Regions from separate parts of the Streptomyces sp. NPDC006372 genome, predicted to be linked through region 1. Evidence: riboswitches for the same ligand, from Rfam matches in the RefSeq annotation. Region 1 holds a riboswitch; each other region holds the start of a gene.

The links. Region 1 has a riboswitch for cyclic di-AMP ahead of ABZ016_RS11850 (transglycosylase family protein). Riboswitches for the same ligand answer to the same signal wherever they lie in the genome.
Positions count from the first base shown of each region.
Region 2: it holds a riboswitch for cyclic di-AMP, as region 1 does, so the genes downstream of both, ABZ016_RS36415 (M23 family metallopeptidase) here and ABZ016_RS11850 (transglycosylase family protein) in region 1, are expected to answer to the same signal.
Region 3: it holds a riboswitch for cyclic di-AMP, as region 1 does, so the genes downstream of both, ABZ016_RS08005 (peptidoglycan DD-metalloendopeptidase family protein) here and ABZ016_RS11850 (transglycosylase family protein) in region 1, are expected to answer to the same signal.
Region 4: it holds a riboswitch for cyclic di-AMP, as region 1 does, so the genes downstream of both, ABZ016_RS05095 (NlpC/P60 family protein) here and ABZ016_RS11850 (transglycosylase family protein) in region 1, are expected to answer to the same signal.

Region 1 covers NZ_JBEXQJ010000005.1:85,964-93,589, forward strand. Annotated here, with positions in the region: gene ABZ016_RS11830 (Ppx/GppA phosphatase family protein) at 1-837, opposite strand, end outside; gene ABZ016_RS11835 (DUF501 domain-containing protein) at 834-1,373, opposite strand; gene ABZ016_RS11840 (septum formation initiator family protein) at 1,419-1,895, opposite strand; gene eno (phosphopyruvate hydratase) at 2,021-3,310, opposite strand; gene ABZ016_RS11850 (transglycosylase family protein) at 3,604-4,308, opposite strand; cyclic di-AMP (ydaO/yuaA leader) riboswitch at 4,313-4,479, opposite strand; gene ABZ016_RS11855 (transglycosylase family protein) at 4,708-5,655, opposite strand; gene ABZ016_RS11860 (cytochrome P450) at 5,778-7,073, opposite strand; gene ABZ016_RS11865 (nucleoside triphosphate pyrophosphohydrolase) at 7,126-7,626, opposite strand, start outside.
Region 2 covers NZ_JBEXQJ010000038.1:63,335-70,960, forward strand. Annotated here, with positions in the region: gene ABZ016_RS36400 (DNA topoisomerase IV subunit A) at 1-974, opposite strand, end outside; gene ABZ016_RS36405 (pitrilysin family protein) at 1,227-2,624, shown strand; gene ABZ016_RS36410 (pitrilysin family protein) at 2,621-4,009, shown strand; cyclic di-AMP (ydaO/yuaA leader) riboswitch at 4,201-4,365, shown strand; gene ABZ016_RS36415 (M23 family metallopeptidase) at 4,378-5,163, shown strand; gene ABZ016_RS36420 (GntR family transcriptional regulator) at 5,352-6,047, shown strand; gene ABZ016_RS36425 (HPr family phosphocarrier protein) at 6,191-6,472, opposite strand; gene ABZ016_RS36430 (GNAT family N-acetyltransferase) at 6,650-7,626, shown strand, end outside.
Region 3 covers NZ_JBEXQJ010000003.1:189,686-197,311, reverse strand. Annotated here, with positions in the region: gene ABZ016_RS08025 (XRE family transcriptional regulator) at 1-315, shown strand, start outside; gene ABZ016_RS08020 (DUF6126 family protein) at 312-431, shown strand; gene ABZ016_RS08015 (tyrosine-protein phosphatase) at 441-1,238, opposite strand; gene ABZ016_RS08010 (alpha-galactosidase) at 1,419-3,488, shown strand; cyclic di-AMP (ydaO/yuaA leader) riboswitch at 3,798-3,959, shown strand; gene ABZ016_RS08005 (peptidoglycan DD-metalloendopeptidase family protein) at 3,964-4,872, shown strand; gene ABZ016_RS08000 (DUF6250 domain-containing protein) at 5,048-5,761, shown strand; gene ABZ016_RS07995 (SGNH/GDSL hydrolase family protein) at 5,907-6,692, shown strand; gene ABZ016_RS07990 (ZIP family zinc transporter) at 6,788-7,549, opposite strand; gene ABZ016_RS07985 (TetR/AcrR family transcriptional regulator) at 7,606-7,626, opposite strand, start outside.
Region 4 covers NZ_JBEXQJ010000002.1:134,871-142,496, reverse strand. Annotated here, with positions in the region: gene ABZ016_RS05110 (NlpC/P60 family protein) at 13-1,080, opposite strand; gene ABZ016_RS05105 (hypothetical protein) at 1,505-1,858, shown strand; gene ABZ016_RS05100 (tellurite resistance/C4-dicarboxylate transporter family protein) at 1,836-2,771, opposite strand; gene ABZ016_RS05095 (NlpC/P60 family protein) at 2,931-4,100, opposite strand; cyclic di-AMP (ydaO/yuaA leader) riboswitch at 4,109-4,263, opposite strand; gene pcrA (DNA helicase PcrA) at 4,568-7,048, shown strand; gene ABZ016_RS05085 (M23 family metallopeptidase) at 7,101-7,626, opposite strand, start outside.

The sequences.
Region 1 (7,626 bases):
GCCGATCACGTCGACCCGGCCCGGGTGCATGGAGGGCACGGCCGCGCGCTCGGCGTGCGTGGAGCGCAGCAGCCACTCGGTGATCTCGCGGACCCTCTCGCGGGAGACCCGGGAGTGGTGGATGGCCGCCGAGTCGTACTCGGGCAGTTCCTGGACGATCGCCGACACGGTCGTCACGGAACCGGCCAGGCCGACCAGCGTGCGGGCCTCGCGCAGCGGGACCGTCTCCTCGGCGAGGTCGAGGGCCGCCTCGATGTCGGCCCGCATCGCCGCGATCTGCTCCGGCGAGGGCGGGTCGCTCACCACGCCGTCCCGGACCAGGTGCCGCTCGGTCATGCGGACGCAGCCGACGTCCACCGAGCGCGCCGCGCGCACCCCGTCGTCGCCGACCACGAACTCGGTGGAGCCGCCGCCGATGTCCACGACGAGGTAGGGCTTCGCGAGGTGGTCGTGCCCGGTGAGCTCCTTGGTGGCGCCGGTGAAGGAGAACTCGGCCTCCTGGTCCCCGGAGATCACCTCGGGCTCGACGCCCAGGATGTCCAGCACACCGCTCACGAACTCGTCCCGGTTCTCGGCGTCCCGGGAGGCGGAGGTCGCCACGAACCGCAGCCGCTCCGCCCCGTGCTCCTTGATGATCCCGGCGTACTCGCGGCACGCCGCGAAGGTCCGCTGCAGCGCCTCGGGGGCGAGCCGGCCGGTGCGGTCGACGCCCTGCCCGAGCCGCACGATCGTCATCCTGCGGTCCAGGTCGACCAGCTCACCGGTGGCCGGGTCCGCGTCCGCGACCAGCAGGCGGATGGAGTTCGTACCGCAGTCCACGGCGGCGACACGGGTCACTGGGCGGCCTCCTCGGCGGTCGTCGCGCCCGTCACGCACGGGCCCTTGCGCCACCACTCCGGCAGCATCGCGATCGCCTCGTCCCCGAGCGGGTTCACGCCGGGCCCGGCGGCCAGCGAGTGGCCCACGAGCACGTGCAGGCACTTCACCCGGTCCGGCATGCCGCCCGCGCTCGGGAAGTTCTTCAGCTCCTCGATCTCGTCGCGCCGCCTGATGTAGTCCTCGTGCGCCGCCCGGTAGGCCGCCGCCAGCTCCGGGTCCGAGGCGAGCCGCTCGGTCATCTCCTTCATCACGCCGTTCGCCTCCAGCGTGCCGATCGCCGAGGCGGCGCGCGGGCACGTCAGGTAGTACAGCGTGGGGAACGGCGTGCCGTCCGGCAGCCGCGGTGCCGTCTCGACGACGTCCGGCTGCCCGCACGGGCACCGGTGCGCGATCGCGCGCAGACCGCGCGGGGGCCGGCCGAGCTGCTGCTTGAAGGCCTCGACGTCCGCGTCGGTGGGCTCGGTGCGCGGGGTGGTCGGCGGGGGCGTTTCCATGACTGTGTTCAGGCTGTCTTTCTCTGATCGCCGCTGGGGGTCAGGTCACTGACCGGAGGCGTCGGACTTGTCGACGCCGTCCCAGACGTTGGAGTACCAGGGGCGGTCGGCCGCCCCGAGGTCGTTGCGCGACTGCTTCGCCGCGTGCGGGTCGACGACGATGAATCCCGTCTCCCCCGGCATGACGTAGTGCAACCGCTGCCGGATCTGCTGCTCGGCGTACGCGTCGTCCTGCCAGCGCGCCTTCTGGTCGCGCAGCCGTTCGACACGTTGCCGGGCCTGCTGCTGTTCCTTCTGGAGGTCGTCGATCTCGGCGCCCTGCGAGACGTACTCGCGCATCGGGTAGGCGAGCGCCACGATCAGCGAGCACATCACCAGGGCGAGCAGCGCGGCCCGGCCGGTCAGCCGGGAGCGGCGGGCCTGGCGCCGGGTCTGGGACCGGTAGACCCGGGCAGCGGTCTGCTCGCCGAGCAGCCGGATCCTGGTCGCGGTGGAGAACCGGTCCCGGTCCTTCACGGCCATGTCTCCCCGCCTCCCGCTCCACCGTCCGATGCGCGTACGTCCCCGCACACGGTACGGGACCGAGTACGGGGACGTACGTACGACTGGCTCAGGCTTGACCCCGTAAGGGTCAGCCCTTGCTGTGCTTAATAGTTCGCAGAGCGAAACCGGGGGAACGCGCTGCGGCCGGCGTACACCGCCGCGTCGTCGAGGATCTCCTCGATGCGCAGCAGCTGGTTGTACTTGGCGACGCGCTCGGAGCGGGCCGGGGCGCCGGTCTTGATCTGGCCGCAGTTGGTGGCGACGGCCAGGTCGGCGATGGTGACGTCCTCGGTCTCGCCGGAGCGGTGGGACATCATGCACTTGAAGCCGTTGCGCTGGGCCAGCTCGACGGCGTCCAGGGTCTCGGTGAGCGAACCGATCTGGTTGACCTTGACCAGGAGCGCGTTGGCCGCGCCCTCCTCGATGCCGCGGGCGAGGCGCTCGGGGTTGGTGACGAACAGGTCGTCGCCGACGAGCTGGACCTTGTCACCGAGCTTGTCGGTGATGGTCTTCCAGCCCTCCCAGTCGTCCTCGAACAGCGGGTCCTCGATGGAGACCAGCGGGTACGCGTCGACGAGCTCCGCGTAGTACTCGGTCATCTCGGCCGCCGAGCGGTCCTTGCCTTCGAAGGTGTAGACGCCGTCCTTGTAGAACTCGGACGCGGCGACGTCGAGGGCGAGGGCGATCTGCTCGCCGGGGGTGTAGCCGGCTTCCTTGATCGCCTCGAGGATGAGGTCGAGGGCCTCGCGGTTGGAGCCGAGGTTCGGGGCGAAGCCGCCCTCGTCGCCGAGGCCGGTGGCCAGGCCCTTGCTCTTCAGGACCTTCTTCAGCGTGTGGTAGACCTCGGCGCCCCAGCGCAGGGCCTCGGAGAAGGACTCCGCGCCGATCGGGGCGATCATGAACTCCTGGATGTCCACGTTGGAGTCGGCGTGCGAGCCGCCGTTCAGGATGTTCATCATCGGCACCGGCAGCAGGTGCGCGTTCGGGCCGCCCAGGTAGCGGAACAGCGGCAGGTCGCTGGCCTCGGAGGCGGCGTGGGCGACGGCGAGGGAGACGCCGAGGATGGCGTTGGCGCCGAGGGAGCCCTTGTTGTCGGTGGCGTCCAGGTCGAACATCGCCTGGTCGATCAGGCGCTGCTCGGTGGCGTCGTAACCGACGAGCTCCGGGCCGATCTGCTCGATGACCGCGAGAACGGCCTTCTCCACACCCTTGCCGAGGTAGCGGTTCGAGTCGCCGTCGCGGAGCTCGATGGCCTCGAAGGCGCCCGTGGAGGCGCCGGACGGGACGGCGGCACGACCGGTGCTGCCGTCGTCGAGGCCGACCTCGACCTCGACCGTGGGGTTGCCTCGGGAGTCCAGGATTTCCCGGGCTACGACGACGTCGATGGACGGCACGAGCATCTCCTTCTTGATGTGACGCGGGTACGCGGGCCGCTCGGGCCCTGCGAGGTGCGGGCCGGTGGCTCGCGACATGAGCCTAACCGGCTCGGGCCGATCGGCCACCGGGTCGCCCACCCCATGGACAGAACCGAGAGTAAATTGTTTCCGAACGGAACAAAGCCGGTGCGCAAAGACCGCCGGAAGAAACCCGGCAGAAGAAACCCCGCCCCGGTGCGTACGGGGGGAGACGCACCGGGGCGGGGAGCCCGTGGGGACGGGGGCCGCCCGGGACGGGCGGGGGCCGCTGCTTACTTCAGGTGCAGCTGCTGGCCCGGGTAGATGAGGTTGGCGTCCGTGACGATGTCCTCGTTCAGCTGGAAGAGCTTCTCCCAGCCGCCCTCGACCTTCTTCTCCGTGGCGATGGAGCTGAGGGTGTCGCCCTTGACGACCTTGTACTCGCCGTCGCCCTTCTTGACCTTCTTGCCGGTCGGGGTGGTGACGGTCTTCTTGGCGGCCGGACGCTCGTCGGAGCGGGAGGCCGGCTGCTGCTGGGTCTCGCGGGACTCGGTGCTCTGCTGCTGGCTCTGCTGCGAGGAGCTGCCGGAGTCGGCGGAGTCACCGGAGGAGCCGCTGCCGGTGGAGGCGCCCGACAGGCCCTTGCCGCACACCGGCCAGGCGCCCTTGCCCTGGCTCGCCAGGACCTTCTCGGCGACCTGGATCTGCTGGTCCTTGCTGGCCTTGTCGGCGGTCGAGGCGTACTGGGTGCCGCCGTACGCGGACCAGGTGGAGGCCGAGAACTGCAGACCGCCGTAGTAGCCGTTGCCGGTGTTGATGGACCAGTTGCCGCCGGACTCGCACTGGGCGACGGTGTCCCACTCGGAGGTGGTGGCGGCGGAGGCGGTGCCGGTCGCCATCAGCGGGGCGGCGACGGCGGCGCCGGTGACACCGGCGACGGCGATGGCACGGCTGGCCTTGGACGGACGGCGGTGCTTGCCATTGCTGGAAAACAGCATGGAGAGATCCCCTCACCGACGCCTGCGAGGTGAGCTGTCGGGTTCGGGCCGGTTGAGTTGCCCGGCCGCGTCCCTCCCGGGACACGGCTTCACCCCTAGCCCTTCCGGCACAAGTGGCCGGTCGGGCACCTACCTTGGGTCCCCCGCTCCTGCCTACGGCGCTTGACGCGACGACTGTTCCCGTACGGCCGCTGGCAGGATTCGGCGTTGCGGCAGCCGGGGCTCGTGGTGACGAGCGATCACGACGGTAGACACGCGATCCGCCGAATTTCAAAGACGATCAAGGCTTCTGAGATCTATCTCTCACGGGCCTCAAACGGGACATTCACCGCGAAACAGGACGTGAACTCGCGCGGTTTCGGGGCGACTTCCGCCCCGGTTTCCGCAGTGTCCGAACGGCTACTTCTCGTCCGCTTCGCCCTCCACCGCGAGCTTCTCACCGGGACGGATGAGGTTCGGGTCGGCACCGACGGCCTTCTTGTTGCCGTCGTAGAGCTCGTGCCATCCGCCGCTGAGGTCAAGGGAGTCGGCGATGGACCAGAGGCTGTCGCCGACACCCACGATGTAGGAGCCTTCGGAGGCGTCACGGGAGTCCCCGTCGCCGCGCGAGGCGTGACGGCCCGTGGACTCGTCCGTACGGCTGTCCCCGGACGCGCCGGTCTCGTCGGCACTGGGGCCGCGGTGCCGGCCGGAGCCGGTGTCGGTCAGCGCCGAGGACTCGTCGTCCCGCTGCGCGTCGTCGGACTTGTCGCTCTCGGAGGTGGCCGAGGGGGAGGCGTCGGGCTGCCGATCCTTCGACGAGTCTCTGTCGTCGGACGTGGAGTCTTCACCCTTCGAGGCCGACGGCGTGTCAGGCGACGACGACGGAGAAGAGGAGGGGCTTTCGGAAGGAGACGAGCCGAGCGAATCGAGCAAACCGGGCGAGTCCGTGGAACCGGACGCGTCGGAGGAGCCCGAGGAGTCCGACCCCTTGCCCTGCTCCAGACCCGAGAGCAGTCCGCAGGTGCGCCAGGCGCCGACACCCTGGTCGGCGAGGATCTTCTCGGCCACGGCTATCTGCTGGGAGCGGCTGGCCAGATCGGCGCTCGCGGCGTAGTCGAGTCCGCCGTACTTCTCCCAGTCGTCCTGGGAGAGCGCGAGGCCGCCGTAGTAGCCGTTGCCGCTGTTCTGGCTCCAGGCGCCGCCGGTCTCACAGTCCGCGACCCGGTCCCAGGTCGTGCCGTCGGCCGCACTGGCACCGGAGGCCCCGAGGAGCGGGATCGCGATGGCGGAGCCGGTCACTCCGGCCGCGACGAGGAGAGCCGGAGCCTGGCGGGGGCGACGGTGCCGACCGTTCCCGGAGAGCATACGGAGACCTTTCGCGAGACAGCAGTGACCGGCACGAGGCAACCCCCGAGCCGTATTGATGGGTGAACGTATCGGCAGACGATCACTTGTCACAAGTTCATGCCGCGCAGATCACGTGAAGATCACAGCTCTGATGTTTCGTCACTCTTGGCCGGTGCGAACTCCACCGGCAGCGTGCGCAGCCCGCGCATGATGAGTCCGCCACGCCATCTCAGCTCGGCCGGGTCCGCCGCGAGCCGCAGGTCGGGCAGGCGGGTGAGGAGGGTGGCGAGCGCCGTCTGGCCCTCCAGGCGGGCGAGCGGGGCGCCCAGGCAGTAGTGGATGCCGTGACCGTAACCGAGGTGCTGGTTGTCGCGGCGGGAGAGGTCGAGCACATCCGGGTCCGCGAACCGCTCCGGGTCCCGGTCGGCGGCGGCCAGGACCACGAGGACCGGGTCGCCGGGTGCGATCCGCTGCCCGCCGATGGTGAGCGGCTCGGTGGCGAAACGCCAGGTGGCGAGCTCGACGGGACCGTCGTAGCGCAGGAGTTCCTCGACGCCGGTCTCGAGGAGCGCGGTGTCGTGGGCGGCCAGGGACCGCTGGAGCCGCTCGCGCTGCCCGGGGTGGGTGAGCAGGGCGTAGGTGCCGTTGCCGATGAGGTTCACGGTTGTCTCGAAACCGGCGAACAGCAGGATGAAGGCCATGGCCGCGGCCTCGTTCTCGGTGAGGTGCTCACCGTGGTCGGAGGCGCGGATGAGCCCGGAGATGAGGTCCTCGCCCGGGGCGGGTTCGGCGGGCAGCGCCTCCCGCTTGCGGTGGATCAGATCGGCGAGGTAGCCGCGCATCTTCTTCACGGACCGCGCCACCCCGCCCCGGGGCCCGCCCTGGTGACGGATCATCATGCCCGCCCAGTCCCGGAAGTCGTCCTGGTCCTCGCGCGGGACGCCGAGCAGGTCGCAGATGGCGTAGATGGGGAGCGGGAAGGCGAACTCGTGGATGAGGTCGGCGGACCCCTTCTCCGCGAACCCGTCGATGAGACGGTCGGTGAGCTCCTGCACCCGTGGCGCGAACTCGGCGACACGGCGGGGTGTGAACGCCTTGGACACCAGCCGCCGCAGCCGGGTGTGGTCCGGCGGGTCGATGTTCAGCAGATGCGTCATCAGCTCGGCCTTGCGCTCGCCGGGGATACCGGTCTTGCCCTTGGCATGCGCGGGCTCGGCGTGATGCGCCGGGTTCTTGGAGAGACGGTTGTCGGCGAGGGTCTGCTTGGCGTCGGCGTACCGCGTGACCAGCCAGGCCTCCACACCGCTGGGAAGCCGCGTCCTGTGGACGGGGCTGTGCTCGCGCAGCCAGGCGTAGGCGGGGTAGGGGTCGCTCGCGAACTCCCAGGTGAAGAGGTCGGGAGCGGCGGGCGGGCTGGGCTGGGGCTGGTCGGTCACTCCTCGACCGTATCCGGCTCACCGCGGGCCCCCTGCCCGCCCGGGGGCCTGCTCAGCCCTCGGCCTCCCTGATCGCGTCCCGGTACGCCCGGGCCGCCGCCCTCAGGGCCGCCTCCGGGTCCACGCCCTCCGACTCCGCGCGGACCGCCAGGGCCAGCAGCTCGTAGCCGACGCCCTCGACGGGCGGGAGGGGTATGTCCAGGCCCGCGGTGCGGGCGCGGGACGCCAGCTTGGCGGCGAGGGCCAGGCCGGGCTGGCCCAGGGGGATGCCCTCGGTGATCGAGGCGCGCTGCTTCTCGACCGCCTTGGTGCGCAGCCAGTGCTCCTTGACCTCCTCGGGCGTGGTGGCCGTCGCGTCGCCGAAGACATGCGGGTGGCGGTGGATCAGCTTGGCGACGATGCCGGCGGCCACGTCGTCGATGGAGAAGGCCTCCGCCCCGTCCTCCGGGCGGCCCTCCTCGGCGATCCGGGCGTGGAAGACGACCTGGAGGAGGACGTCACCGAGCTCCTCGCGCAGTTCGTCACGGTCGCCCTCCTCGATCGCCTCGACGAG
Region 2 (7,626 bases), on a different contig from region 1:
GGCACGAAGCCGTTCTTGATCTCGATGACCAGGCGCAGGCCGTGCGCCCGGTCGGTGAGGTCCTTGACGTCGGCGATGCCCTGGATCTTCTTCGAACCGACCAGGTCCTTGATCTTGGCGATCACCTTCTCCGGGCCGACCGCGAAGGGCAGCTCGGTGACCACGAGGCCCTTGCGCCGGGCCGTCACGGGCTCCACGGACACCGTGGCGCGCATCTTGAATGTGCCACGGCCCGTCTCGTATGCGTCCCGGATGCCGGACAGGCCGACGATGCGGCCGCCGGTGGGCAGATCGGGGCCCGGGACGTGCTTCATCAGGGCGTCGAGATCCGCGTTCGGGTGCCTGATCAGGTGACGGGCGGCGGCGATGACCTCGCGCAGGTTGTGCGGCGGCATGTTCGTGGCCATACCGACCGCGATGCCCGAGGCGCCGTTGACCAGGAGGTTCGGGAAGGCGGCGGGCAGCGCCACCGGTTCCTGCTCCTGACCGTCGTAGTTCGGGTTGAAGTCGACGGTGTCCTCGTCGATCGAGTCCGTCATCAGGCTCGTCGCCTCGGCCATGCGGCACTCGGTGTACCGCATGGCGGCCGGTGGGTCGTCGTTGCCCAGCGAGCCGAAGTTGCCGTGCCCGTCCACCAGCGGGACGCGCATCGAGAAGGGCTGGGCCATGCGCACCAGGGCGTCGTAGATCGACGCGTCGCCGTGCGGGTGCAGCTTGCCCATGACCTCGCCGACGACACGGGCGCACTTGACGTACCCCCGCTCGGGGCGCAGGCCCATCTCGCTCATCTGGTAGACGATGCGGCGGTGCACGGGCTTGAGACCGTCGCGGGCGTCCGGCAGGGCGCGGGAGTAGATGACCGAGTACGCGTACTCGAGGAAGGAGCCCTGCATCTCGTCGACGACGTCGATGTCGAGGATCCGCTCCTCGTACGAGTCGTCGGGCGGCGGGGTCTTCGTGCTGCGGCGGGCCATCGCTGCCGGCTCCTTGCCTCTGCGATCCGGATCTGACGCCGACCATTGTGGACCGCCGCACTGACAACCGGGACCAGGACCCGGTCTCTGACGCCCGTCGCGCCGTCCGGCCGGGCACGGCGGGTCACGCCGTCTCGCTCTGCGCGTACGCCCCCCCGGGAACTTCACCGGCGCTTCGCGCGCTTGCATACAGTGGCAGGACCGGCAGAAATCCGCGGTTGTGAAGACCGCTCCGCGATCGAAGGGACGTACATGCCCATGGGTCACACGGCCACAGCCCAGGCAGGCTCCGGGGGCCTGACAGCGACCGAGCACCGCCTGGCCAACGGCCTGCGCGTGGTGCTCTCCGAGGACCACCTGACCCCGGTCGCGGCGGTGTGCCTCTGGTACGACGTCGGTTCGCGCCACGAAGTCAAGGGGCGTACCGGCCTGGCTCACCTTTTCGAGCACTTGATGTTCCAGGGTTCCGCCCAGGTGAAGGGCAACGGCCATTTCGAGCTCGTCCAGGGCGCGGGCGGTTCGCTGAACGGCACCACCAGCTTCGAGCGGACCAACTACTTCGAGACCATGCCCGCCCACCAGCTGGAGCTCGCCCTCTGGCTGGAGGCCGACCGCATGGGCTCCCTGCTGACCGCCCTCGACGACGAGTCGATGGAGAACCAGCGCGACGTCGTCAAGAACGAGCGCCGTCAGCGCTACGACAACGTGCCGTACGGCACCGCTTTCGAGAAGCTGACCGCCCTCGCCTACCCGGAGGGCCACCCGTACCACCACACCCCGATCGGCTCGATGGCCGACCTGGACGCGGCGACCCTGGAGGACGCGCGCGCGTTCTTCCGCACCTACTACGCGCCGAACAACGCCGTGCTCTCCGTGGTCGGCGACATCGACCCGGAGCAGACCCTGGCCTGGATCGAGAAGTACTTCGGTTCCATCCCGGGCCACGACGGCAAGCACCCGCCCCGGGACGGCTCGCTGCCGGAGACCATCGGCGAGCAGCTGCGCGAGGTCGTCGAGGAGGAGGTCCCGGCGCGCGCCCTGATGGCCGCCTACCGGCTGCCGCACGACGGCACGCGCGCGTGCGACGCGGCCGACCTGGCCCTCACGGTCCTCGGCGGCGGCGAGTCCTCCCGCCTGTACAACCGTCTCGTGCGGCGGGACCGTACGGCGGTGGCGGCCGGCTTCGGCCTGCTGCGGCTCGCCGGGGCGCCCTCCCTCGGGTGGCTGGACGTGAAGACGTCCGGTGACGTCGAGGTGCCGGTGATCGAGACCGCCATCGACGAGGAGCTCGCCCGGTTCGCCGAGGAGGGCCCGACGGCCGAGGAGATGGAGCGGGCCCAGGCCCAGTTGGAGCGCGAGTGGCTGGACCGGCTCGGCACCGTCGCCGGCCGCGCCGACGAACTGTGCCGGTACGCCGTGCTGTTCGGCGACCCGCAGCTCGCCCTGACCGCCGTGCAGCGCGTGCTGGAGGTGACGGCCGAGGAGGTCCAGGAGGTGGCCAAGGCCCGCCTGCGGCCCGACAACCGCGCGGTGCTCGTCTACGAGCCCGTCGCCGACGAGGCCGGCGACGCGGAGGCCGCCGAGGACGCCGGCACCACCGAGGACACCGCAGCCGCGGCCACCAACGAGAACGAGGAGGCGGCCAAGTGACCGAGCTCGCCACGATGGACTTCCACCCCCAGCCGCGGGAGGGCGAGGCCCGGCCGTGGGCCTTCCCCGCCCCCGAGCGCGGCACGCTCGCCAACGGCCTGACGGTGCTGCGCTGCCACCGCCCCGGCCAGCAGGTCGTCGCCGTGGAGGTGCTGCTGGACGCGCCCCTGGACGCGGAACCGGCCGGCCTCGACGGTGTGGCCACGATCATGGCGCGGGCCTTCTCCGAGGGCACCGACAAGCACTCCGCCGAGGAGTTCGCCGCCGAGCTGGAGCGCGCCGGTGCCACCCTCGACGCGCACGCCGACCACCCCGGTGTCCGGCTCAGCCTGGAGGTGCCGGCCTCCCGGCTCGCCAAGGGACTCGCCCTGGTCGCCGACGCCCTCAGGGCGCCCGCGTTCGCGGACAGCGAGGTCGAGCGGCTGGTCCGCAACCGCCTCGACGAGATCCCGCACGAGCTGGCCAACCCCTCCCGCCGCGCCGCCAAGGAGCTCTCCAAGGAGCTGTTCCCGGCCGGTTCGCGCATGTCGCGGCCCCGGCAGGGCACCGAGGAGACGGTCGCCGCGATCGACTCCGCGGCGGTCCGCGCCTTCTACGAGAAGCACGTCCGCCCCGCCACGGCCACCGCCGTGGTCGTCGGTGACCTCACCGGCATCGACCTCGACGCCCTGCTCGGCGACACGCTGGGCTCCTGGACCGGCTCCTCGGCGGAGCCGCGCCCGGTGCCGCCGGTGACCGCCGACGACACGGGCCGGGTCGTCATCGTGGACCGTCCGGGCGCCGTCCAGACCCAGCTGCTGATCGGCCGGATCGGCTCGGACCGGCACGACCGCGTGTGGCCCGCCCAGGTGCTCGGCACGTACTGCCTCGGCGGCACCCTCACCTCCCGTCTGGACCGTGTCCTGCGCGAGGAGAAGGGCTACACCTACGGCGTGCGGGCGTTCGCCCAGGTCCTCAGGTCCGCCCCGGACGGGACGGGTGCGGCGATGCTCGCCATCAGCGGCTCCGTGGACACGCCCAACACCGGGCCCGCCCTGGAGGACCTCTGGACGGTGCTGCGCACCCTCGCCGCCGAGGGGCTGACCGACGCCGAGCGGGACGTCGCCGTGCAGAACCTGGTCGGCGTGGCGCCGCTGAAGTACGAGACGGCGGCGGCCGTCGCGAGCACGCTGGCGGACCAGGTCGAGCAGCACCTGCCCGACGACTACCAGGCCGCGCTGTACCGGCAGCTCGCCGCGACCGGCACCGTGGAGGCCACCGCGGCGGCCGTCAGCGCATTCCCGGTGGACCGTCTGGTGACCGTCCTCGTGGGTGACGCGGCGCAGATCAAGGGCCCTGTGGAGGCCCTCGGCATCGGCGAAGTGACCGTCGTGGCCGCCGAGTAACGGCACCGCGCGCAGGGGCCCTGGTTGTCTTCAAAGGCACCAGGGCCCCTTTATGCCCGAATTGGTACGGGAGTTGCCCGTCTGCCCTGTGGGATGCGCTACAAAATCTTAGATCCGTTTGGGAATTGAAAGTGGTGCCGCTTAGCGTCGTCCGGGCTGTTCGTCAGGCAGTGCGCCGCACCCGCGGCACCGGACAGTCATCGCCGAGTCCCCGTACGGCGCGAGCCAGGGGAGCCGGGGACCCACCGCAGTCCCTGGGGTGAATCGGACGCCCGCGCGCACCGCGAGGGGGTCCGTAGGAGACCTTCCTGCTCCGAACCCGTCAGCTAACCCGGTAGGCGAGAGGGAAGGAAAGGATCAGCCACTTCATGGCGTTCACGCGCGCCACCGGGAAGCACCGGCGTCCCAGCAGGATCCAGCGCGGCACGGCCCGCGCGGCGGGAGTCGCGGCCCTCGCCACCACCGGCGTCATCGGCACCGTGGCCGCTCCGGCCTTCGCCGCCGAGCCCGCCGCCGAGCAGACCGGCCTCACCCCGGTCGTCACCCTCGGCGACACCGTGGCCCAGCAGATCGACGCCCAGGCCGCCGCCCAGAAGCAGGCCGCCGAAGAGGCCGCCGCCAAGAAGAAGGCCGAGGAGGCCGCGCGCGAGCGGGCCGCCGAAGCCGCCAAGAAGGCCAAGGAGGCGGCCGAGAAGGCCCGCGAGGCCAAGGAGCGCGCCGCCCGTGAGGCCGAGCGCAAGCGCCTCAACTCCTTCGTGCCCCCGATCTCCGGCTCGTACGTCTCCACCGGCTACAAGGCCAGCAGCGGCCTGTGGTCCTCCGGCAGCCACACCGGCATCGACTTCCACGCCGCCACCGGCACCTCCGTCCACGCCGTCGGCATGGGTGAGGTCGTCGAGGCCGGCTGGGGCGGCTCCTACGGCAACAACATCGTGATCAAGATGAACGACGGCACGTACACCCAGTACGGCCATCTGTCGTCCATCGGTGTCTCGGTCGGCCAGAAGGTCACCCCCGGCCAGCAGATCGGCCTGTCCGGCGCGACCGGCAACGTCACCGGCCCGCACCTGCACTTCGAGGCCCGGACGAGCCCCGAGTACGGCTCCGACATCGACCCCCTCGCCTACCTCCGCTCGCACGGCGTGAACGTCTAGGCGGCACACCGCTCCGCTTCCCGAAGCCCCGGCTCGCCGAGCCGGGGCTTTCGGCGTTTGTGACGTCCGCCTGTCCAAAAAATATCCATGGATTCCGGATAGCCGTCGGAAATTCCCGCTGATTGCAATAGAGTCACGGAACACACGTCACTCGTCGACGTTTCACGGGGATTAAGCGGAGGTCGGTCATGCGTATTCCCGCGCAGTCTGTGTGCACGGCCATCCGGGACGACATCGTCGCGGGTGTCCACGAGCGCGGCAGCCGGCTGACCGAGGAACTCCTCGCGCGCCGCTACGGCGTCTCGCGCGTGCCCGTCCGGGAGGCCCTGCGCACTTTGGAGGCCGAGGGCTTCGTGGTGACCCGACGGCACGCGGGGGCCTGTGTCGCCGAACCCAGCGAGCAGGAGGCCGCCGACCTGCTGGAGATGCGTACGCTGCTGGAGCCGCTCGGCGCCGCCCGTGCCGCCCAGCGCCGCACCGAGGCGCATCTGAAAGTCCTGCGCGGGCTGGTCCGGCTGGGCCAGGAGCGCGCCCGCCGGGGCAACAGCGACGACCTGCGCTCGCTGGGCGGCTGGTTCCACGAGACGCTCGCGCAGGCTTCCGGCAGCCCCGCCCTGACCTCGACGCTCACCCAGCTCCGCCACAAGATCGCCTGGATGTACGCGGTGGAGGCACCGGCCGGCCCCGTGGAGTCCTGGACCGAGCACGGCGCGATCGTCGACGCGGTGGCGCGCGGGGACAGCGAGCGCGCGCGGGCGGTCACGGCGCTGCACACCGAGCGTGCGACGGCCGCGCACCGCCTGCGATTCGGCTCCGCCGGGGAGCGTGCCGAGCGTGTGAGGAACTCGCAACATCCCGTAAACACGGCGAGCCCGCGGCATTAACACGGAAGCCGTATACAAAGAACGGGCATTTCTCGGGGGATTATTTGTGCTGCCCCAGGCAGGGAATTCGATAAAGGCGAAGGGCCCGCCCGATGAAATCGGACGGACCCTTCGGGGTGCGCCGGATCAGGCGCGAAAAATACTCAGACGGTCTCGGGCAGTTCCTCGAGACCCTCGGAGACCAGCTTCGCGAGCCGGTCCAGGGCGGCGTCGGCGCCCTCGGCGTCGGAGGCGAGGACGATCTCCTCGCCGCCCTGGGCACCGAGGCCGAGGACGGCCAGCATGGAGGCCGCGTTGACGGGGTTCCCGTCTGCCTTGGCGATCGTCACCGGGACGCCTGCGGCCGTGGCGGCTCGGACGAAGATGGAAGCGGGGCGGGCGTGGAGGCCCTCGGCCCAGCCGACGTTGACGCGGCGCTCAGCCATGTGTTGCTGCCCTTCGGTTTTCAGGGTTGTCTAGACCAGTTTCCCATATCGTGAAGCTGTGCCGGAGCGGCCCTGGGACCGCCCCGGGGTGCCGTCGGGTCGCGGCCTCGACCCGACTGACGCCCTCCACAGACTGCCTCGCGTCCACTGTCGGACGCTAGCCGTACTCTGGGGCCCATGCAGACCTCGCCGGACCGGCACGAGTATCCCGCCCACTGGGAAGCCGACGTGGTGCTGCGCGACGGTGGCACCGCGCGCATCCGGCCCATCACCGTCGATGACGCCGAGCGTCTGGTCAGCTTCTACGAGCAGGTCTCCGACGAGTCGAAGTACTACCGCTTCTTCGCGCCGTACCCTCGCCTGTCCGCCAAGGACGTCCACCGCTTCACGCACCACGACTTTGTGGACCGGGTGGGACTCGCGGCCACGGTCGGCGGCGAGTTCATCGCCACCGTACGCTACGACCGGATCGGTGCCGACGGAACACCCGCGTCCGCGCCGGCCGACGAGGCCGAGGTCGCCTTCCTGGTCCAGGACGCCCACCAGGGGCGCGGCGTCGCCTCCGCCCTCCTCGAACACATCGGCGCCGTCGCCCGGGAGCGCGGCATCCGCCGCTTCGCCGCCGAGGTGCTGCCCGCCAACACCAAGATGATCAAGGTGTTCACGGACGCCGGGTACACCCAGAAACGCAGCTTCGAGGACGGCGTCGTGCGGCTGGAGTTCGACCTCGAACCCACCGACCGCTCCCTCGCCGTGCAGTACGCGCGCGAACACCGCGCCGAGGCGCGCTCCGTGCAGCGGCTGCTCGCGCCCGGCTCGGTCGCCGTCATCGGCGCCGGGCGCACCCCGGGCGGCGTGGGCCGCAGCGTCCTCGACAACATCCGCGACGCCGGGTACCGCGGCCGCCTCCACGCCGTGAACAAGGCCCTGCCGGAAGGGCAGAAGGAGCTGGACGGAGTGCCCGCGTACCGCTCGGTGCGCGACATCGACGGCCCTGTCGACCTCGCGGTCGTCGCCGTACCGGCCGAGCACGTCCACGAGGTCGTGACCGAGTGCGGCGAACACGGCGTGCAGGGGCTCGTCGTGGTCTCCGCCGGGTACGCCGACAGCGGCACCGAGGGGCGCGAACGCCAGCGCGCCCTCGTGCGGCACGC
Region 3 (7,626 bases), on a different contig from region 1:
TACTGGCAGGCCGGCGCCCCCGGGCGCGGGATGCAGGCGCTGCGCGTCCACGTCCCGTACGGCTCCCAGGGCGACATCGTGCGCGTCCATCCGGGCGAGGAGTGGCTCCATGTACTGCGGGGACGGCTGCGGCTGCGCCTCGGCGACACCACGCACCGGCTGGCGCCCGGCGACAGCGCCCACTTCGACTCGCTCACCCCGCACCGGATCGCCGCCGAGGACCACGACGGCGTCGAACTGCTCTTCGTCCACACCCTGCTGCAGAGCCCCACGGCCGCACTGTGCCTGGGCCCCACCCCTGGAGACCTGTCATGACCGACATGGAGGAGAAGTTTCCCCGCGCCCTGTGGGTGCGCTTGTTCATCTACCTCGTGGCGGGGCACCTCTTCGCCGCGTTCGTGTGGTTCCTGTTCGAGGCGGGGGCCCGTTAGCCGAGGGCCTCAGTCGAGAAGCCGCTCCCGCAGGCGCTTGCGGGCCTGGGGAGTGAGCCCGAGGCCCTCCTCCAGGTAGGCGTCGACGCCGCCCCACTTCTCGTCGATGGTGTCGAAGGCCGCCGTCAGGTACTCCACGCGCGCGTCGAACAGGGGGCTGAGCAGGTCCATGACCTCGGGGGAGTAGGCCGAGGCGGCGGAGCTGCTGCGGTGCACCTTGTAGCGGCGGTGCTTGGCGTTCGACTTCAGGTAGTCGTCGACGATCGCCTCGCGCTCGACGCCCAGGGCGAGCAGTGTCACCGCCATGGACAGGCCCGCGCGGTCCTTGCCCGCCGCGCAGTGCATCAGCGCCGGGACGCTGTCCTCGGCGAGCGCGTGCAGCACCTGGGAGTGCTCGGCGGTGCGGTGCTTGATGATCGTGCGGTAGGAGGCGATCATGCGGCCCGCGCCCTTGCCGTCCGAGAGGATCGCGCGCAGCTGGTCCAGGTCGCCGTCGCGGACCATCTTCCAGAACTCGGCGCCGTCGGCCGGGTCGCTCAGCGGCAGGTTCACATTGCGCACGCCCGGCAGCTCGACGTCCGGCCCTTCGAGTTTCTGGTCGGCCGCGTTGCGGAAGTCGAAGATCGTGTGCAGGCCCAGACCGGTCAGGAAGGCGGCGTCCTCCCCGGTCGCGTGGGCGAGGTGCCCGCTGCGGAACAGCACGCCCTGCCGCACCCGCCGTCCGTCCACGGTCGGCAGCCCGCCCACGTCACGGAAGTTGCGCACTCCGGCCAGCTCGGGTTCGGTCGACGGGACCTGCTGTGTCACGGGGGCTCCTCCCAGTCGGCGCCCGCCGACGCGGTTCGTCGACAGGCACCACTCGACGATACGACATGGCTGCCAGGGGCAATCAGTTGTCCACAGGCGTTGCCCGGAGCCCCCGAAGCCGTCGATGATGTTGGGGCCTGGTCGCACCTGGTCGGGCTTGTTCGAATCTGTGAGGCCTTGATGCTGGACATCTCCGAAGACGGTCGTACGTGGGTCCTCTCGGGGCCGGCCAGCAGCTACGCCGTCCACGTCACCGACCGGGACGAGCTGCTGCACCTGCACTGGGGCCCGCGGATCGGCCTCGCCGACGCCGAGGCCCTGGCGGTCCGCCCGCTGCCGGACTACTGGCCCTTCGAGTCCCCGCTCGACGGACGCGAGGAGTACCCGGTCGAAGGCGGCCCGCGCTTCGTCCGCCCCGCCCTGTCCCTGCGCACCGGTGAGCGGCGCGGCACGGAGTGGGCCTATGAGGGGCATGACACCGGGGGCGGCGAGCTGCGGCTCCGCTTCCGCGACGGCGAACTGACCATCACGCTGCACTACCGGATGCGTGAGGACGTGATCGAGCGCTGGGTGACCCTGGAGAACCAGGGCCCGGCCGTCGAGGTGCTGCGCGCCGACTCCGCCACCTGGACCCTGCCCGACCGCGACAGCTGGCGGCTGTCCCAGTTGCACGGCCGCTGGGGCGCCGAGTCCCGCCTCGAGCGCTCCCCCCTCACCCACGGCGAGAAGGTCATCGGCAGTCGCCGCGGCCACACCTCCCACCAGCACCTGCCGTGGGTCGCGCTCGACACCGACGCGACCGAGGAACGCGGCGAGGTCTACGGATGCGCGCTGGGCTGGTCCGGGTCCTGGCGGATCGCCGTGGCCCAACTCCCGGACGCGCGCGTGCAGATCACCGGCGGGGCCGGGTACGACGACTCGGGCCTGCTGACGCTGGGCGCGGGAGAGTCGTACACGACGCCCGTCTTCGCCGGACTCTGGAGCGACGGCGGTTTCGGCGGGGCCAGCCGTGCCTGGCACGCCTATCAGCGGGCCCATGTCGTCCCGGACGCGGACCGGGACCGGCCGGTGCTGTTCAACTCCTGGGAGGCCACCGAGTTCGACATCTCCGAGGAGCAGCAGCGGGCGCTCGCCGAGCGGGCCGCCGCCATGGGTGTCGAGCTGTTCGTGGTCGACGACGGCTGGTTCGGCGCGCGTACGAGCGACCGGGCCGGGCTCGGTGACTGGACGCCGAATCCCGACCGCTTCCCCGGCGGGCTCAGGCCGCTCGCCGACCATGTGCACGGCCTGGGCATGCAGTTCGGGATCTGGGTCGAGCCGGAGATGGTCAACCCGGACAGCGACCTGTACCGCGCCCATCCGGACTGGGTGCAGTACCAACCGGGACGAAAGCGGACGGAGTTCCGCAATCAACTCGTACTGAACCTCGCCCGCGAGGACGTCCAGGAGTACCTCTGGGAGCGGCTCGACGCGTTGCTCTCCAGCGCCCCGATCGACTACGTCAAGTGGGACTTCAACCGCTGCTTCTCCGACGCCGGCTGGCCGGACGACCCCTATCCGCAGCGGCTCTGGGTCGACCACGTCCGGGGTCTGTACGCGCTGCTGGACCGGCTGCGGGCCGCCCACCCGGGGGTGGCCTTCGAGTCCTGCTCGGGCGGCGGAGGCCGGATCGACCTCGGTGTGCTGAGCCGTACGGACCAGGTGTGGACCTCCGACAACACCGATCCGCTCGACCGGCTCGCCATCCAGCACGGCTTCAGCCAGGTCCACCCGGCGCGGGTCATGGCCGCCTGGGTCACCGACAGCCCGAACGTCATGCTCAACCAGCGGGCCAGCTCCCTGCGGTTCCGTTTCGTCAGCGCCATGGCCGGTGTGCTCGGGGTCGGCGGCGACCTCACGAAGTGGACGGAGCAGGAGCTGGCGGAGGCGCGGGACTGGGTGGGGCTCTACAAGGAGATCCGGCCCGTGGTGCAGCACGGCGACCTCTACCGGCTGCGCGCGCCGGAAGGCGGTCTGAGCTCGGTGCAGTACGTCCTCGGCGACGAGACCGTCGTCCTCGCCTGGCTCCAGGCGCAGCGCTACGGCGAACCCCTCCCGGCGCTCAGGCTGCGTGGCCTCGACCCGTCGGCAACGTACGAATGCCTCGAATCGGGCGAAGTTCACCGAGGTGCCGTCCTGCTCCATCACGGACTGCGGGTCGGGCTGCGCGGGGACCTGGACGCCACGGTCGTCCGCCTTAAGCGGAAGTAGCCGTTCTGTCCGAATAGGGGATTTAGGCCGCTTCGACATAACGTGCCCCAAAAGTAAAGGAGATGGGGTCCACGTGTGTGGGCATCGTCATATTCGTGACGATGTGTTGTCGTCATGTTCACGTAATTGTGCCGATATTCAGGGCCTTTGAGGAAAACCGGAGATCGGTAATCCACGCTCGGTGACGGGAAATGTGCCGACGCGTCAAGGAAAAGGCCGTCATGCGCAACCGCAAGCTTGTCCCATTGCGTCTTGGTCGCTTACGTTCCACACCAATCCGGACGGACGCCTAATCCTGCCGCCGACCGGAGCCCGCACACACTGACCCGACGTACGGCAGGAGCGGGGGACCCACAGGTAAGACGCCTGTTCCGGTTCCCGGAACGGCTTGGGGTTAAGCCGCACCTCGGCGCGGCCGGGCATCTCCAGCCCGAACCCGACAGCTCACCTCGCAGGCGCCGGAGAGGAATCCGCCATGCCCGCGAAGGGTAAGCACCGCCGCCCGAAGACCCAGCGTTTCACCCGCTCCATAGCCGTCGCCGGAACCGGCGGGGCCGCCCTCGCCCTTCCCCTCATGGGGGCCGCCGGCGCCCACGCCGCCACCCCGCAGTCGGCCCCGGAAAAAGCCGCCCAGTCCGCTCCGGCCGCCGGAAAGAAGGCCGCCGAAAAGGCCACGGGTGCCCACACGTACACCGTGAAGGCCGGTGACTGGCTCGCGAAGATCGCCGACGACCAGCACGTCAGCGGCGGCTGGAAGAAGCTCTACGCGGACAACCGCGACGCCGTCGGTGACGACCCGTCGCTGATCCACCCGGGCCTGAAGCTCTCGATCGGCACGAAGGCGGCGAGCGCGCCCGAGGCGCAGCCCGCGCCGAAGGCGTCGGCCGAGAAGTCGTCCGCCGCCGAGTCGTCCCCCAAGGCCGGCACCCCCGCGAAGCCGGCTGCCGCCAAGCCGGCCGCGGAGACCGCCGCCTCCGGCTTCACCCTCCCCGTGGACGGCGCCACCATCGGCACCCCGTACCACATGGCCGGCAGCATGTGGTCCAGCGGCTACCACACCGGTGTCGACTTCGTCGTCCCGACGGGCACCTCCCTCAAGGCCGTCGGTGCGGGCACGGTCGTCTCCGCGGGCTGGGGCGGCGCGTACGGCAACCAGGTCGTCATCCAGCTCGAGGACGGCAAGTACGCGCAGTACGCCCACCTGTCCCAGCTCTCCGTCTCGGCCGGCCAGACCGTGACGGCCGGGCAGCAGGTCGGCCTGTCCGGCGCCACGGGCAACGTCACCGGACCGCACCTGCACTTCGAGATCCGCACCACGCCGGACTACGGCTCGGACGTGGACCCGGTCGCCTACCTGCGCGCCCACGGCGTCTCCGTCGGCTGACCGACCCGCACGCCCCTTGCCTGACACGCCTCCGAAGGCCGGACCCCGATCCCCGGGTCCGGCTTTCGGTGTGTGCGGCGGCCGGCGATCGCACTCAAGGGATCGACAGCGGACGGCAGTTGGGACACAGTGATCCCGTCGTGAGTGCAAGCGCTTTCTGAAGGAGCTGTGTCCCGTGCCGACCACCCGCAGAACGTTCGGAGCCCTGGCAGCCGGAGCCGCGCTGGCTGCCCTCGCCCCGACCGGGAGCGCGAACGCCGCGCCTCGGCATCGCCGCCTCATCGCCCACGACGACTTCTGTCACGGCCTCGGCCAGTGGGTGACCGAACTGCAGGACGGCGGCACCGTCAGCGCCTCCCGCGGTGTGCTGGAGATCGACGTCCCCAGCGGGGCGACCGTCTGGTTCAAACGGCGACTCCAAGGTCCGTACGTGCTCGAATACACCGCCACGCCCGTCGCCGAGGGCGGGGTCAACGACCGGGTCTCGGACCTCAACAACTTCTGGAACGCGACCGACGTCCGCTCCCCGGACGATCTCTTCGCGACGCCGCGCGGCGGCGCCCTCGACGAGTACGACCACCTCACCACGTACTACGCCGGCTACGGGGCCAACTACAACACCACGACCCGGCTGCGGCGTTACGTCGGTGAGGCCGGAGTCCGCCCCCTGGTCTTCGACTACACCGAGCCGCTGCTCGTGCCGGGCGAGCCGAACCGGGTCCGGATCGTCTCCGACGGTTCGACGGTGCGGTGGTGGAACAACGGGCGGCTCGTGTTCGACTACCGCGACCCGCAGCCCTACACGAGTGGGCACTTCGCCTTCCGGACCGTGTGGAGCCACTTCCGCATCACGGGCTTCCGGGTCTGGTCGACACTCCAACGTTCCTGACAAGCGGCCTATTCCGGAGTTGGTGAACACTTTAGGAGTGGCTTATGTCACCGCCCGTCAACCCCTTCCTACGGTCGCGTAGGTCACATTCCAAGGTGAATCATGAGCGGCTGTGGCAGACGATTCGAAGAGTGACAGCAGAGCAGTGATCGGGTCGTACGTGGCGGTGGGGGACAGCTTCACCGAGGGCGTCGGTGATCCCGGCCCCGACGGGGCGTTCGTCGGCTGGGCCGACCGGTTCGCCGTCCTGCTCGCCGACCGCCGGCCCGAGGGCGACTTCCACTACACCAACCTCGCCGTGCGCGGAAGGCTCCTCGACCAGATCGTGGCGGAGCAGGTTCCGCGGGCCGTCGACATGGCCCCGGACCTCGTCTCCTTCTGTGCCGGCGGCAACGACATCATCCGGCCCGGCACCGACCCGGACGAGGTGGCCGAGCGTTTCGAGCGAGCGGTCGCGCAACTCGCCGCGGTGGCGGGCACGGTGATGGTGACGACCGGCTTCGACACCCGGGGCGTGCCCGTGCTCAAGCACCTGCGCGGCAAGATCGCCACGTACAACGGGCATGTCCGGGCCATCGCCGACCGGTACGGCTGCCCGGTCCTCGACCTGTGGTCCCTGCGCAGTGTCCAGGACCGCAGGGCCTGGGACTCCGACCGGCTGCACCTGTCCCCGGAGGGGCACACACGGGTGGCGCTGCGCGCGGGGCAGGCGCTCGGCGTCGATGTACCGGCCGACCCCGAGCAGGAGTGGCCCCCGCTGCCGCCCCGCGGCACCCTCGACATCCGGCGGGACGACGTCCACTGGGCACGGGAGTTCCTGGTGCCGTGGATCGGGCGGCGGCTGCGCGGGGAGTCGTCGGGGGACCATGTGACGGCCAAGGGCGCGCTGTCGCCGGACGACATCAGGATGCGGATCGCTTCGGTGGCGTGAGGGGGCCGGCACACCGGCCCTGGGCTCGTTCCCCGGCTTCGGGGAGCCGTGCCCGGGCTGGACGGAGGGCGGACCCAGCCACTTCAGCGTCCTGTTCAGGCGTGCGACAGGGCGAAGGAGACCAGGAAGCCGCTGACGGTGACCAGCCCGATCGCCAGGTGGGCTTCCTCGAACGCCTCCGGGATCATCGTGTCGGCGACCATGGCCAGGATCGCGCCGGCGGCCACGGCGGTCACCGCGGCGACCACGTCCGTGGAGAAGCCCCCCACGACGGTGTAGCCGAGCACCGCGGACAGGACGCTCGCGACGGCGATCGCCCCCCACACGCCGAAGACGTAGCCCTTGCCGCGTCCGGCCTTCTTCATGCCGGCCGAGCTGGACAGTCCTTCGGGGACGTTGCTGATGAACACCGCCGCGACGGTGACCATGCTGACGGCCCCGCCGTCGAGCAGGCTGACACCGATGACGGCGGACTCGGGGACGCCGTCGAGCAGTGCGCCCAGGGCCAGCGCCAGGCCGGAGCCATTGTTCTCCTCCTCCGAGGGCTGCGCCTGAGCGGGGCGATGGCCGGATCGCTTGCGGTGGCGGGCGCCGCGGCCCGCCAGCCACAGGTTGCCGGCCGTGTAGGCCGCCGCCCCGGCCAGCGTTCCGACGACCGCCGGGGCGAGTCCGCCCTCCTCGTACGCTTCGCCGACCAATTCGAAGGAGACCGCTGAGAGCAGTACACCGGCACCGAAGGCCATCACCAGCGCGATGACCTTCTGCGGGACGCGCAACCGGTAGCCGACCACCGCTCCCAGCAGCAGCGCGGATCCGGCCAGCAGCCCCCAGCCGCCTGCTTGCATCACTTCTGGCATGGTGCGCCGTCTACCCGCGGCGAGCGTGCCCACCCCCCACGGCCGACCGGGCCGGCCTACCCCACGGCCGGGCCGGT
Region 4 (7,626 bases), on a different contig from region 1:
GCGGCGGCCCTCTCACACCACCCGGGTGGCGCCCACGAACGGCATCTCGTCGAGCGGGGCGACCCGTACCGGGGCGGAGGGATTCGGGGCGTGGATCATCCGGCCGTTGCCCACGTAGATGCCGACGTGGCTGATGCCGGCGTAGTAGAACACGAGGTCACCGGGGAGGAGTTCGGAGCGGGAGACCCGGCGTCCGGCGTCGATCTGGGAGTACGTGGTGCGGGGCAGCGAGACGCCCGCGGAGCGGTAGGCGGCCTGGACGAGGCCCGAGCAGTCGAAGGCGTTCGGGCCGGTCGCGCCCCAGACGTAGGGGCTGCCGAGCTTCTGATGGGCGTAGGACACGGCGGCGGCCGCACGGGAGTTGGGCGCCTGGGACGCGGCGGATCCAAGGGCCGTGAGGGTGTCGCGTGGGCCGGTCGAGGAGCGTGAGGCGCGGTCCGTGCCCGGCGCCTCACCGATCCTGGAACGTTCCTGCGCGCTGAGCCGGGACAGCAGCTGCCGTGCGGAGCCCAGTTTGGCGCTGATCGTCTTCTTGTGCCGTTTCAGCTCCTGCTGCCGCGACTTCAGCGAGGTCAGCTCGATGTGGGCGGCCCCGCGCAGCTGCTCGATCTCGCGGAGCTGCTCGCGTACGCGCGCGACGGCGGCCTTCTGCCGGTTGCCGGTCCGCTCGACGAACTCGGCGTTCTCGAGGTACCGGTCGGGATCGTCGGACAGGGCGAGCCGCAGCGCGGGGTCGAGGCCGCCTTCGCGGTACTGCGCGGCGGCGACGGAACCCAGGGCCTCGCGGGCCGTGTTGAGCCGGTCCTCCTTGCGGGCCGCCCGGTCCTGGAGGTCCTTCAGCCGCTGTCCGGCCGCCTCGGCCTTCTCCTGCGCGCCGTTGTACTTCTCGGTGGCGGCCTCCGCCTCCCGGTACAGCTCGTCCACCCGGGACTTGACCTGACCGGGAGTGAGCTGTGGCTCGGCGTGTCCGGTGCCGTCGAAGCCCGTCGCGGTCGCCGCGCCGGCGAGGGCGATCGTGGCGGCCGTACGGGCCGTGTTGCCGCTCGCCGAGCGCTGGCGGGGCTTGCGGTGCGCTGCCACCTGAAGGCCACGTCCTTTCCTCGACCGCCGGTGGGTGCGTGCGGCCGCCTGGGGGAGCGGACGGGCGGCCTGCGCGTCCGGCGACGGCCCGCACAGGGGAAGCGGACCGCCGCCGGACCTTCTCGGCGGTGGTGCCCGACTGCCGCCCCTGGCCCGGGCGGCGGTGGGGAGCCGGTCACCTGGAGGAGGACGCTAAACCTCGCCGCGGTGGGCCGGTGGCGGGTGCGCGGAAGTGTCCCGAGAGGACCGACGGTGACCGTATGTGGTCGCGATCTCACCCCGGCGCCGCCGCCTTGACTCAGCGTGATGACCGATGCGCCGAAACCACGGGCGAAGGACGGCGGCCGGGTGCTATGGGGCGCATATATGCAGGAGACGGGCCGGTGTCGGGCGGCTCCTGGGCCCCTCATTAGGCTCCGGCCTCATGGACATACTCATCCACCTCGTCGTCGGCCTCCACATCATCGGCATCGCGTCGCTCCTGGGCGGTTTCCTCACCCAGATGAAGGCGATGGGCGAGGGCACCGCCCGCTACGCCCCCGCGATGCTGCACGGCGCGCTGACGATGCTGGTCACCGGGGTGATCCTGGTCGGCCTCAACCAGGCCGACGACCAGTCCGTGAACAACGTGAAGATCGGCGTGAAGCTGGCCCTGCTGATCGTGATCCTCGGCCTGGTCTACGTGAAACGGGACGACGAGAAGGTGGACAAGGGCCTGTTCGGCCTGGTCGGGGCGCTGACCGCGGCGAACGTCTTCATCGCCGTGCTCTGGACCTGACCCCGCCGGGCCGGTCGCCGGCCCGGGCCGAGTCAACCGTCCAGGCGGCGCACCCGAGCCACGCCGCCACCGCGATCCACAACAGTGCCTCCCCCAGGTCGTCCAGCCACGTGACGTCGAGGGCGGCGGCGACGGCGAGGGTGGCCGTCGCCGACGCGGCCGCGCCGAACACGGTCGCCCAGCGCCGCACGTCGTAGCGGTGCCGGGGCCACACGACTTCGGCGACGACCAGGGCGACACAGCAGGTCAGTGCGAGCACGAGCAGCGTGACGGTGGTCGTGCGCAGGACGCTCCGGTTCTCGTCGTTCCACAGATACAGGCGTGCGCTGTCGGCGCTGAGGAGCTTCGCCCCGGCGAGGGCCGAGACGGCGAGCGCGCCGCCGCCCAGCCAGTGGTCCCCGGCCCCCCTGGCCACCTGTCGCGGGTCTGAACGGGGCAGAGCGAGGCCGCACAGCAGCAGCCCTAGCCAGAAGACCACCAGGGCCGCCTGAGCGAGCCAGGCCGCCGACGCGGCCGCGGCGAGCGTGGCGGCGAGCACGGCGAGCCCCTGGGTGACCACACAGCGCAGGAACGCGGTTCCGCCCCGCTCCTTGTCCTCTACGACGAGCAGCGCGGCCCAGAGCACGGCGGAGACCGCCAGCAGCGCCTCGGCGAGCGCCTCCCGGCCGGCCGCGGAGAAACCGGTGCCGAGGAGGGCGGTCGACGCCAGGACCGTGACCGCGACAGGCGTCTCCGTCCGCCAGGTCGTCCGCCGGAGGACATCCGCGACCGACACCAGCCAGGCCCCGCAGGCCAGGAGGAGGGTGATACGGGAGAGGACCTCGTACCCCGCCGAGTCGAGACCGACCGACAACGTGCCGGTCGCCAGCGCGTACATCGCCCACAGGGTGGCGAAGGGGGAGGGACCGGACATAGCGCCGATGCTAGGCAGCGACGCGCACGTTACGAGAGGGGCACGCGCGCGTGCCCCTCAAAAACGTGGGAGACCTCTCGGGCCGGGACCTCCGGGACCTCCGGGACCTCCGGGACCTCCGGGGCCTCTGGGGTCTCTGGGGTCTTTCGGGCCGGACCCTCAGGCCGGCCGCACCACGCTGTGGATCGCCGACGCGCCGTCGTAGTAGATCGACTCCTCGCGCACGTAGGCGCCGGGCTTCGGGGCGTGGATCATCATGCCGTTGCCGATGTAGATGCCGACGTGGGTGACGTCGTCGTAGAAGAAGACCAGGTCACCGGGGAGCGCCTGGGAGACGGGGACCGTGGTGCCGGCGTTGACCTGGTCGTAGGTCGTGCGCGGCAGGGTGACACCCGCGGCCTTCCACACGGCCTGGGTGAGGCCGGAGCAGTCGTAGGAGCCGGGGCCGACGGCTCCCCACACGTACGGCTTGCCGATCTGGGCGCGGGCGAAGGCGAGCGCCTTGTCGGCCTTGGTGGCGTACGAGGAGTCGGCGGGGGCCGAGGAGGAGGACGAGTCCGAGGACGACGAGGTACCGCTCTCCTGCTGCTGGGCGGCGGCCTCCTCCCGCGCCTTCTGCTGCGCCGCCTGCTGCCGGGCCAGCTCTTCGGCCTTGCGTGCGGCCTCTTCCTGCTTCTTCTTCTCGATCGCCGCGAGCCGCGCCTTCTCCTCGGCCGTCAGCTTCGACAGCAGGTCGCGGGCGTCGGCCAGCTTCCGCTGGACGGTGGACTTGGCCGTCTTCAGGTCGCTCTGCGACTCGGTGAGCGTCTCGAGGCTCTCGGTGGCCTCCTTGCGCTTCTTCATCGTCTCGGACTGCTGGGTGACGAAGTCGTCGACCGCCACCTTCTGACGGCCGGTCATCCGGTCCATCAGCTGGGTCTGGTCGAAGTAGTCCTGCGGGGTGTCCGCCAGCAGGAACGTCGCCGTGTCCGGGGCGGAGGCGCCGGTGCGGTACTGGGCCGCGGCGAAGGAGCCGAGCTCCTCGCGGGCCTCGTTGAGCTTCTGGGTGCGCTGTGCCACGTCGTCGAGGAGGGTGTCGACGCGCTTGCGCTGTTTGGTGGTCTTCTCCTTGGCCGAGTTGTACTTCTCGGTCGCCGACTCGGCCTGGCGGTACAGGTCGTCGACCTTCTTCTCGACTTCCTCGAGGCTCGGCTTGTCGTCGGCCTCGGGGGCGGCGTTGGCCGACTGGGACAGCAGGGCCACGGAGGTGAGGGCCGCCGTCGCGAGGGCGGGGGTCCGTATGCCTGCTACGCGCGTACCAGAGGGACGCGACTTGCGGTGCGACGCCAAGGGAGGCGACTCCTTCCGTGCTCCGCCTACCGGGTTAGCTGTCGGGTTCGGGCGGGTGGTTCGGAAGGGTTGCCCTACGGCCATCCCCGAAGGGGTCGGGCCGATTCACCCCAAGGTCTCGGTGGGTCCCCGGCTCCGGCTGCCGCTACGGCGCGCCGGACTCGGCGGAGGCCGCGCGGCCCGGCGACGTTCGCCGGTGGGGGTCGTACGGCCTGCCCGCACGGTAGCCAACTCGTGTGGCCCTTGTGAAGGTTGATGGGTGATATGCCCGATACATTTTCGTGACCTTATCCCGGAGCGTTGCTGAAAGTGATCTACTCGTGAGGATTGATCGTCAATCGTCCGGAATTATGCCGATCGTCGCGGGGCGTGATCGCCCGGTCCTGAAGGGTGACGGGCGGGTCGTTCCGGCGATGTTCTCAGGGCGGCGGCGGGCTGTCAGTGGGGCGCCCTAGACTCGGAGAGCGATGAGCAGCCTCTTTGACGACAGCTTCCTGGCGGACCTCCAGGCCCAGCGGGGCCCCGCGGACGAGCCCCCGCCGCCGCCCGAGGGCGATCACGTACCGGAGCCGGTTCCGGACGATCTGTTCGGCGGGAAGTTCGACGTACCGCCGGACCGGGACACGTACTACCGGGACGGCGCCCCCCGCCCGGTGGTGGACACCGCCGCCCTCCTGGAGGGGCTGAACGACAACCAGCGCGCCGCCGTCGTCCACTCCGGTTCCCCGCTGCTCATCGTGGCCGGTGCCGGCTCCGGCAAGACCCGCGTGCTCACGCACCGCATCGCCCACCTGCTCGCCGAGCGGGACGTCCACCCGGGCCAGATCCTCGCGATCACCTTCACCAACAAGGCCGCGGGCGAGATGAAGGAGCGCGTCGAGCAGCTCGTGGGCCCGCGCGCGAACGCGATGTGGGTGATGACCTTCCACAGCGCGTGCGTGCGCATCCTGCGCCGGGAGAGCAAGAAGCTCGGTTTCACGTCCTCCTTCTCGATCTACGACGCCGCCGACTCCAAGCGTCTGATGGCCCTGGTCTGCCGCGATCTGGACCTCGACCCCAAGCGCTTCCCGCCGAAGTCGTTCAGCGCCAAGATCAGCAACCTGAAGAACGAGCTGATCGACGAGGAGGACTTCGCCGCCCAGGCCACCGACGGCTTCGAGAAGACCCTCGCCCAGGCCTACGCCATGTACCAGTCGCGACTGCGCGAGGCCAACGCCCTCGACTTCGACGACCTGATCATGACGACGGTCAACCTGCTGCGCGCCTTCCCGGACGTCGCCGAGCACTACCGCCGCCGCTTCCGGCACGTGCTGGTGGACGAGTACCAGGACACCAACCACGCCCAGTACGCCCTCGTCCGGGAACTCGTCGGCACCTCCGAGCATCCCGTCGACGTACCGCCGGGACCGGATGACGTACCGCCCGCCGAGCTGTGCGTGGTGGGTGACGCCGACCAGTCGATCTACGCCTTCCGCGGGGCGACGATCCGCAACATCCTCCAGTTCGAGGAGGACTACCCGGACGCGACGACGATCCTGCTCGAGCAGAACTACCGCTCCACGCAGACCATCCTGAGCGCCGCCAACGCGGTCATCGAGCGCAACGAGTCCCGCCGCCCCAAGAACCTGTGGACCAACGCGGGCACCGGTGCGCAGATCACCGGGTACGTCGCCGACACCGAGCACGACGAGGCGCAGTTCGTCGCCGAAGAGATAGACCGTCTGACCGACGCGGGCGAGGCGAAGGCGGGCGACGTCGCCGTCTTCTACCGCACCAACGCCCAGTCCCGTGTCTTCGAAGAGATCTTCATCCGCGTCGGACTGCCCTACAAGGTCGTCGGCGGTGTCCGCTTCTACGAACGCAAGGAGGTCCGGGACGTCCTGGCCTACCTGCGCGTGCTGGCCAACCCGGAGGACTCGGTGCCGCTGCGCCGGATCCTCAACGTCCCCAAGCGGGGCATCGGCGACCGTGCAGAGGCGATGATCGACGCCCTCTCCCAGCGCGAGAGGATCAGCTTCCCGCAGGCCCTGAAGCGCGTCGACGAGGCGTACGGCATGGCCGCGCGCTCCACCAACGCGGTCAGGCGGTTCAACGCGCTGATGGAGGACCTCCGCACGATCGTCGAGTCCGGCGCCGGACCGGCCACCGTGCTGGAGGCCGTGCTGGAGCGCACCGGGTACCTCGCCGAGTTGCAGGCCTCCACCGACCCGCAGGACGAGACCCGGATCGAGAACCTCCAGGAGCTCGCCGCCGTCGCCATGGAGTTCGAGCAGGAGCGCGGCGAGGACGAACAGCCCTCCCTTTCGGACTTCCTCGAGCAGGTCGCGCTGGTCGCCGACTCCGACCAGATCCCCGACGAGGAGGACGGCGACGGCGTCATCACGCTGATGACCCTGCACACCGCCAAGGGCCTGGAGTTCCCGGTCGTCTTCCTCACCGGCATGGAGGACGGCGTCTTCCCGCACATGCGCGCCCTCGGCCAGACCAAGGAGCTGGAGGAGGAGCGCCGCCTGGCCTACGTCGGCATCACCCGTGCCCGGGAACGGCTGTACCTGACGCGGTCGACGATGCGCAGCGCCTGGGGCCAGCCGTCGTACAACCCGCCCTCCCGGTTCCTGGAGGAGATCCCGCCGGCCCACATGGAGTGGAAGCGGACCGGAGCGACCGCGCCCGCGTCCTCCGGGCCGGTCTCGGCGGTGGCGGCCTCGCTGTCGTCGTCCCGCTCGCGTTCGTCGGCCTCGGGCGCCTCCGGTTTCGCCACTCGCCGGACCTCCGAGAAGCCGGTCGTGGCGCTGGCGGTGGGCGACCGCGTCACACATGACCAGTTCGGGCTCGGAACCGTCGTCGCGGTCAAGGGCACGGGCGCGAACGCCGAGGCGACGATCGACTTCGGGGACACCAAGCCGAAACGGCTGCTGCTGCGGTACGCGCCGGTGGAGAAGCTCTAGCCCGGTCGGATGCCGGCCCCCGCTCGCACACGCGGCGGGGGCTGCTGAGACGTTACGTCGGGTCGACGCCGTGGCTGCGCAGCCACGGGAGCGGGTCGATCGGTGAGCCGCCGGCCGGGCGCACCTCGAAGTGCAGATGAGGGCCGGTCGAGTTGCCGGAGTTGCCGGAGCGCGCGATCGGATCGCCGGCCTTCACGGACGTACCGGAGGGGACCGTGTAGGTGGAGAGGTGGCAGTACCACGTCTCCGTGCCGTCCTTCGCGGTCAGGATCAGCATGTTGCCGTACGCGCTGTTCCACTGGGTGCGGACGGTGCCGTCGGTCGCGGCCATCACGGTCGTGCCGTACGAGACGGGGAAGTCGATGCCGGTGTGCAGGGACATCCAGTTGATGCCGGACTGGCCGTACTGAGCGCTGAGTCCGTGGCGGGCGACCGGCATGGCGAACTTCGGGCGCAGCCGCTCCTTGCGGGCCGCCTCCTCAGCCGCACGCTTCCGCTCCGCCGCCTGCTGGGCCTTGAGGTCGATGCGCTCCTGCGTACGGCTGGCCCGGTCGGCGAAGTCGTCGGCTCCGGCGGAG